DNA from 2 places in the Halobacillus litoralis genome. Region 2 is predicted to be linked to the other one. Evidence: a T-box and tRNA genes for the amino acid it is inferred to sense, from the RefSeq annotation. Region 2 holds a T-box; the other holds one or more tRNA genes.
What was found. The T-box of region 2 lies ahead of tyrS (tyrosine--tRNA ligase). A T-box ahead of a tRNA ligase gene usually reads a tRNA of that ligase, here a tRNA-Tyr.
Positions count from the first base shown of each region.

Region 1: it has a tRNA-Tyr gene. The T-box ahead of tyrS (tyrosine--tRNA ligase) is inferred to sense a tRNA for this amino acid. The anticodon was not compared.

Region 1 covers NZ_CP129016.1:729,564-733,687, reverse strand. The annotation lists rRNA gene LC065_RS03850 (23S ribosomal RNA) at 1-1,721, shown strand, start outside; rRNA gene rrf (5S ribosomal RNA) at 1,812-1,925, shown strand; tRNA gene LC065_RS03840 (tRNA-Asn) at 1,969-2,043, shown strand; tRNA gene LC065_RS03835 (tRNA-Thr) at 2,047-2,118, shown strand; tRNA gene LC065_RS03830 (tRNA-Glu) at 2,140-2,214, shown strand; tRNA gene LC065_RS03825 (tRNA-Val) at 2,221-2,296, shown strand; tRNA gene LC065_RS03820 (tRNA-Thr) at 2,309-2,384, shown strand; tRNA gene LC065_RS03815 (tRNA-Tyr) at 2,401-2,486, shown strand; tRNA gene LC065_RS03810 (tRNA-Gln) at 2,595-2,669, shown strand; tRNA gene LC065_RS03805 (tRNA-Lys) at 2,707-2,779, shown strand; tRNA gene LC065_RS03800 (tRNA-Gly) at 2,796-2,870, shown strand; tRNA gene LC065_RS03795 (tRNA-Ala) at 2,874-2,946, shown strand; gene rocF (arginase) at 3,257-4,124, shown strand, end outside.
Region 2 covers NZ_CP129016.1:3,519,163-3,523,286, forward strand. The annotation lists gene LC065_RS17990 (hypothetical protein) at 1-19, opposite strand, end outside; gene LC065_RS17995 (nucleotidyltransferase domain-containing protein) at 103-723, opposite strand; gene tyrS (tyrosine--tRNA ligase) at 750-1,991, opposite strand; T-box leader at 2,035-2,260, opposite strand; gene LC065_RS18005 (hypothetical protein) at 2,326-2,919, opposite strand; gene LC065_RS18010 (FMN-dependent NADH-azoreductase) at 3,298-3,924, opposite strand; gene LC065_RS18015 (hypothetical protein) at 4,039-4,124, opposite strand, start outside.

The sequences.
Region 1 (4,124 bases), 1.1 Mb from region 2:
ACCGAAGCTGCGGATTGATCTTATGATCAGTGGTAGGAGAGCGTTCTAAGGGCCGTGAAGTCAGACCGTAAGGACTGGTGGAGCGCTTAGAAGTGAGAATGCCGGTATGAGTAGCGAAAAAAGAGTGAGAATCTCTTTCACCGAATGCCTAAGGTTTCCTGAGGAAGGCTCGTCCTCTCAGGGTTAGTCGGGACCTAAGCCGAGGCCGAAAGGCGTAGGCGATGGACAACAGGTTGATATTCCTGTACCACCTCCTTTCCGTTTGAACGACGGGGGGACGCAGGAGGATAAGGAGAGCGCGCCACTGGATGTGCGCGTCCAAGCAGTGAGACGGTCGGATAGGCAAATCCGTCCGGCAACGTCAAGCTGTGATGGGGAGGGAAATATAGTACCGAAGCTCCTGAGTTCACACTGCCAAGAAAATCCTCTAGTGAGGAAAGAGGTGCCCGTACCGCAAACCGACACAGGTAGGCGAGGAGAGGATCCTAAGGTGAGCGGGAGAACTCTCGTTAAGGAACTCGGCAAAATGACCCCGTAACTTCGGGAGAAGGGGTGCTCCTCTGCCGAGGAGCCGCAGTGAAAAGGCCCAAGCGACTGTTTACCAAAAACACAGGTCTCTGCGAAGCCGTAAGGCGAAGTATAGGGGCTGACACCTGCCCGGTGCTGGAAGGTTAAGGGGATGCGTTAGCTTATGCGAAGCGTTGAACCGAAGCCCCAGTAAACGGCGGCCGTAACTATAACGGTCCTAAGGTAGCGAAATTCCTTGTCGGGTAAGTTCCGACCCGCACGAAAGGTGCAACGACTTGGGCACTGTCTCAACGAGAGACCCGGTGAAATTATACTATGTGTGAAGATGCACATTACCCGCGACAGGACGGAAAGACCCCGTGGAGCTTTACTGTAGCCTGATATTGAATGTTGGTACAGCTTGTACAGGATAGGTAGGAGCCTTGGAAGCCGGAGCGCTAGCTTCGGTGGAGGCGCTGGTGGGATACTACCCTGGCTGTACGGACATTCTAACCCAGGACCGTAATCCGGTCCGGAGACAGTGTCAGGTGGGCAGTTTGACTGGGGCGGTCGCCTCCCAAAAGGTAACGGAGGCGCCCAAAGGTTCCCTCAGAATGGTTGGAAATCATTCGCAGAGTGTAAAGGCACAAGGGAGCTTGACTGCGAGACCTACAAGTCGAGCAGGGACGAAAGTCGGGCTTAGTGATCCGGCGGTTCCGCATGGAAGGGCCGTCGCTCAACGGATAAAAGCTACCCCGGGGATAACAGGCTTATCTCCCCCAAGAGTCCACATCGACGGGGAGGTTTGGCACCTCGATGTCGGCTCATCGCATCCTGGGGCTGTAGTCGGTCCCAAGGGTTGGGCTGTTCGCCCATTAAAGCGGTACGCGAGCTGGGTTCAGAACGTCGTGAGACAGTTCGGTCCCTATCCGTCGTGGGCGTTGGAAATTTGAAAGGAGCTGTCCTTAGTACGAGAGGACCGGGATGGACACACCGCTGGTGTACCAGTTGTTCCGCCAGGAGCATCGCTGGGTAGCTACGTGTGGTCGGGATAAGTGCTGAAAGCATCTAAGCATGAAGCCCCCCTTGAGATGAGATTTCCCTTACCTATAAGGTAATAAGATCCCTCAGAGACGATGAGGTTGATAGGTCCGAGGTGGAAGCGTGGTGACACGTGGAGCTGACGGATACTAATGGATCGATGACTTATCTATCTGATTTCAATCATTCGTGAATGACAATTGCTTTTCAAACAAGATGTTTCCTTATCCAGTTTTGAGGGTTCACCTCAAACTTTATATTGATGTGGTGGTGAAGGCGAAGAGGTCACACCTGTTCCCATGCCGAACACAGCAGTTAAGCTCTTCAGCGCCGATGGTAGTCGGGTTTACCCCCGTGAGAGTAGGACGCCGCCACATTGATTCTCTTTCCTTATTAATGCTTTTGATGAATGAACATTATTCCAACGTAGCTCAGTGGTAGAGCAATCGGCTGTTAACCGATCGGTCGTAGGTTCGAATCCTACCGTTGGAGCCACTTGCTTCCATAGCTCAGTGGTAGAGCACTTCCATGGTAAGGAAGGGGTCGCCGGTTCAAATCCGGCTGGAAGCTCTGAGAAACTATCAAACACATGGCCCGTTGGTCAAGTGGTTAAGACACCGCCCTTTCACGGCGGTAACACGGGTTCGAATCCCGTACGGGTCACCACTTATCGGAGGATTAGCTCAGCTGGGAGAGCACTTGCCTTACAAGCAAGGGGTCGCAGGTTCGAACCCTGCATCCTCCACCATTAAATTCATAAGCCGGCCTAGCTCAACTGGCAGAGCAACTGATTTGTAATCAGTAGGTTGGGGGTTCAAGTCCTCTGGCCGGCACCACTTATTTAGTCAAAGTGGAGGGATAGCGAAGTTGGCCAAACGCGGCGGACTGTAAATCCGCTCCCATCGGGTTCGTAGGTTCGAGTCCTACTCCCTCCACCATTTTTTCATTGACGATAACGGCTGACATTCATGATCAGCTATTTTTTATGAAAATAAACATTCCTTGTATAATGATCTTTTGATGGTCAATACTATTTTTGTAACTGTTGGGCCATAGCCAAGCGGTAAGGCAACGGTTTTTGGTACCGTCATGCGCTGGTTCGAATCCAGCTGGCCCAGCCATTTTTTTAAGATGTTATACTGGAAGTCATTTTATTATGAGCCATTAGCTCAGCTGGTAGAGCATCTGACTTTTAATCAGAGGGTCGAAGGTTCGAATCCTTCATGGCTCATCTTTCAATTTTATATGCGGGAGTAGTTCAGTGGTAGAACACCACCTTGCCAAGGTGGGGGTCGCGGGTTCGAATCCCGTCTCCCGCTCCATACGGGGCCTTAGCTCAGCTGGGAGAGCGCCTGCTTTGCACGCAGGAGGTCAGCGGTTCGATCCCGCTAGGCTCCACTCTTTGAACCTGACATCAATCGTTGATGTCAGGTTTTTTATTTTTCCTTTTTTCCTTCCTCTGTTTCATTCGGGTCCGTCTGTTATGCGTATAGGTTCGATACTCTTTTCTATCGGTAATTATAAAAAAGTTTAGTACCTCGCCATCCAATCCAACCCATAATATGGTAAATGGGTCGAAACCTTGTAAACATGCATGATTACATACGTTTTCATACTGGTTTTCGTATATATATGCACAAACATGTCCAGTTGAGTCATAACGGGAAAAACGGATACAATTATAGTAGAGAAAAAAGGAGGAACTTTAATGAATAAACAGCTTTCAGTTATCGGTGTACCTATGGACCTTGGACAGATGCGTCGAGGCGTGGATATGGGACCAAGTGCTATTCGTTATGCAGGTATGGTTGAACGTCTAGAGCAATTGAAATATAACATTGAAGATCTAGGGGACATTGAGATTCCTCGCCCAAAACATAATACAGATGAAAAACAGGATAATTTACGTAACTTGAATGAAATTGCCGAAGGAAGCCGTCGTCTTGCAAAAGCGGTAGATGAGGTAGTAGAAAATAAACGTTTCCCACTTGTACTTGGGGGAGATCATAGTATAGCTATGGGGACTCTTGCAGGAGTTGCGAAACATTATGAAAATCTTGGAGTCATCTGGTATGATGCTCACGGCGATTTAAACACAGGCGACAGCTCGCCTTCTGGTAACATTCATGGGATGCCATTAGCTGTAAGCTTAGGGATCGGCCACGAAAAATTGACGAGTATCCATGATTATGAACCGAAGATTAAACCAGAAAATATAGTGATTATCGGAGCACGTTCTCTCGATGAAGGAGAACGAGTGCTTATTGAAGAGAAGGGCATTAAAGTCTATACGATGCATGAAGTGGATCGTATGGGGATGACCCAAGTGATGGAAGAAACAGTGGATTATTTGAAAGATCGTACCGATGGGGTTCATTTAAGCCTGGACCTTGATGGACTGGACCCTAACGAAGCTCCTGGCGTGGGAACACCGGTAATGGGTGGATTAAGCTACCGTGAGAGTCACCTAGCTATGGAAATGCTTCATCAGTCAGGGATGATCACATCCGCGGAATTTGTAGAAGTGAATCCGATTCTCGATGAAAAAAATAAAACCGCTAGCGTAGCGGTAGGTT
Region 2 (4,124 bases):
ATAATTGGATTTGATTCATGTCATCCCTCCATCATAAACGAATGGATATATCCTGAAGTCCGCATATAAACCTCTATTTTAGCCGATATCCCAACGATAGACTCACAGCTTCTGTAAGTGATCGATCCATGCATCCAACCGCCTGCGATCTCCTGGACCTTCCAGCAGCTTATCGTAAATCCGGTAGCCTTCCTCATCGTGTTCCCTTAACCAGTTCAATGACTTTTTCGGACCGAGGTACCAGCGTCCGATCATCTCAAAATAAATTTCAAGACTTTCCTTCACGAGCCAGTGGAATCGGTAGCGTCCTTCCAGATCACCTTTTCTCGAGCGTATCTTCATTTTGGTCAGCCAATCTTTCAAAAACTGCTTCTCCTTTGGCTCTAAAGATGCCGGTCCCCTCTGGAAGATCGAATCAATTTCAGACATCCAGGGTTTCGCTCGTTCGTAATCATCAACAAGCACATCTGCACGATGGACTTTCAAAAAGTTGGCTGGCTCTTCCATATCCTCGGTCTTATGGACCCATACATCCAGGAGCTTCCCACTGAAGGTTTCCACTTTGTTCTGTGTTTCCAGTTCATCGGAAAAACCGATCAGATCGACATCACTTTCTTCCGTGTAATCATCCGTCTGGTAGGAACCGTACAAAAATACAGTATGGCACTTGTAATTCTCTCTCATATGCATGGTTGCTTTTTCTAAAAACCGTTCACGATCCATCGTTTCATTTCCCCTTTTTCCTCTATTCAGGAAGACCTTCTTAATCGTACGAACTTTCTTTTTCCAACTTGAACGACAGTTCCATCCTGTCCTTGAACCATCTGGCTTGTGTCCATCACTTTTTCCTGATTGATCCGTACGCCGCCATTCTTAATCATCCTTCGCACTTCGCTCTTTGATGGTAAAAGTCCAAGCTCCTTGACGAGGTCGACAACGTTTACCTCCTCATCTTTTTCCCACATCACTTCAGGGATCACGTCAGGCATCGCTTTCTTTTGAAAAACATTTGTGAAGTGTTCACGGCTTAGACGGGCCGCTTCTTTACCATGAAGCATTTCAACAAATGAAGCGGCAAGCTTCATCTTGGCATCCCTCGGGTGAAGCGTCCCTTCATCAAGGTCCCGTTTCACTTTCTCCACTTCTTGAATGGATAACGGAGACACGAGCTCAAAATATTTCATGATCAACGCATCAGGAATCGACATCGTTTTTCCGAAAATATCCTGCGGCCGTTCATCCACTCCAATGTAATTGCCTTTTGACTTCGACATTTTCTCTACACCATCAAGCCCCTCAATTAACGGCATCAGCAGAACGACTTGTTTTTCCTTCCCGAAGTGCTCCTGCACCTGTCGGCCGAACAACACATTGAATTCCTGATCCGTTCCGCCTAGTTCGATGTCAGATTCCAACGCATATGAATCGTACCCCTGCATGACAGGGTAGAAAAACTCGTGAAGATGGATCGGTTTATTCGCTTTGTACCGGTTATGAAAGTCATTGCGCTCGAGCATTCTCGCAACCGTCACCGTGCTCGCCAATTTCAAGACTTCTGAGAATCCTACTGTCGACAGCCACTTCGAATTGTAATGGAGCTCTACTTTTTCCATATCGATCACTTTGCCGAATTGCTCGAAGTAGGTCTTGGCATTGTGCTCCACTTCCTCATCCGTCAAAGCGGTCCGAGCGGTCGCCTTCCCCGTCGGATCCCCGATTTTCCCTGTGAAATCCCCGATGATCAGCTGGATCGTATGCCCGAATTCCTGAAACTGTTTCAGCTTATTCAACACAACGGTATGACCAAGGTGGACATCAGGTGCCGTCGGGTCGAGTCCAAGCTTCACTTTCAGAGGCTGCTCATTTTTGATCGACTTTGCGATCTTTCCTTTGAATTCTTCTTCTGGAATGATGGAGGATACACCATAAGATAGAACCTCCCATTGCTTTTCAAATTCTTCTCTTTGTAAATCATTCAATTGTTCATTCATCTTACAGCCCCCCATTTTTAGAATACAAAAAAGACACGCCCCATCATGGGACGTGTCTTCATCACGCGTTACCACCCAAGTTGAAGATGAATCTCTTCATCCTCCCCTCAAAAAGATAACGGATTTACCGTCTTCCACTACTCACCTAAGTTTTCGTAAAAGAAGCTCCAGAAGGTAATTCATGATGAGATGTGTATCGACTCGCAGCAACCGTCGACTCTCTGACGACAGGGATCTCTTCACTACTGGGTTTCTGTCATTGCCGTAGGTATTAAAGTTAGGATTATGTTACGCGGAAAGGCAGAAGATGTCAACGATTTTTTTGAATATTTTTTCATAAACGACCTGCCCAGTGGCTTCTCCTTCTTAGGAAAAACACACCACCGATATTGAAGACACCAACGAGGAAAAGGACGCTGGTAAATGATGCAGACTCTTCCGACTTAGGAGATTGTTTGGTTTGGGGTGGGTTTTCTTTAAGTAATTCAGTATAGAAATCTTTATCCTTGCCGTCTTCTTTCACCACTTCCCCTTGTAATTGAACCATCCCATTTGCAGCCACCACAGGTGTCAGAAAGTCGGCTTCCGGGATATTTTCCAACAGCAGCATGAACCTGCCGCCTTCGTCCTGAAAATCTTTCGCCCAGCTGACATCAAACCGGTCGATTCCGGCTGTGATTTCCTCTCCTACATCTCCTCTGAGTACGGCATCCACCTTAAAAGGATGACCGTCAAAGACAAATTCACTCACTTCACTCCGACGATTGAAATCGTAAGAACCAATGACGATGACTTCTGCACGGTCGACAACCTCTTCAGGATCAATTTTTTCATAACTTGTAGCATTTACCTGCAAAGGAAGACTATACAGAAGGATAACGATGAGTGATCCTATAAAATACCGCATCTCCACTACACCTCTCTTCATTGTTGACCCTCCTTACTCCATCTAATTGACTGAAAAGGAGTTGTACACAGATGACCGACAAAAGAAAAAGGACTCCAGGATCTCTCGCCCCCCAAATAGATGTAACAAAAAAGAACAACAATGATGAAGCGAAAGCTATGAAAACTATGTAAAAAAACAAGCGAATAAAATAACTCATACTAGACCCTTTCCAAAACATTCACCCATAGTATTCGAACAATAATCAAAGGAAAAAGAACGGTTTCCTTTTTCCACCTTTAACCAATCGTTTCTATGTTCAGCCTAACACATTTCATGAAGAATAGGATAAGTACCCACAAAAAAACACTCCTTAAAGAAGCGTTTTTTGTAAGTCGACCGATTGAATGGATGAAATCATTAAAATGTCTTGGCTGCGTCTTTTGCTCTAGCTATCGCATGTTCTCTAATCTCATCCGCCTGATCCGGATTCGCCGCATGCCCTTCGACAAAAAGTCCATCAAAGGACGGGACACCGAAAAACTGCATGACGATATTCAAATACCGATTCCCCATCTCCATACCCGCTGCCGGTCCTTCCGAATAAATTCCTCCGCACGACTGGATATGGAAGGCTTTTTTATCCGTGAGCAAGCCGATCGGGCCTTGCTCTGTATATTTAAATGCTTTGCCCGCTACGGCTACCGAGTCGATATAAGCCTTCATCACAGGAGGAAAAGAGAAGTTCCACATTGGGGTGACGAAGACGTACTTGTCTGCGGAGATAAATTGATCACTCAGCTCTCCCAATCGCTCGACTTTCCTTTTTTCTTCTTCAGAGAGTTCATCGCCGGACTGCAGTTTCCCCCACCCGCTGAAAATATCAGCATCAATTTGAGGGATGTCTTCTCTGTACAAGTCGATGTGAATGATCTCATCCCCGGCATTCATTTCTTTGTATGTGTCGATGAATGCCTTCCCTACCCTCATGCTGTAAGAGGCCGTTTCATCATGTGGATGGGCCGTAATATATAAAACCTTTGCCATAGAATCCTACCTTTCCATTCTAGATAGTATAGTTTGTATAGAAACGACCATTCTTACTAATAAAAGCCGAAAAAAAGAATCCACCTTGGTTGAGATGGATTCTAAACATCTTCCTTATTCCTGCTCGGAAGTCACATCATGGAGATAAGGATTTGCTGCTATGCTCATTCTTGCTTCATCTGTCATGACAAACCCTTCAT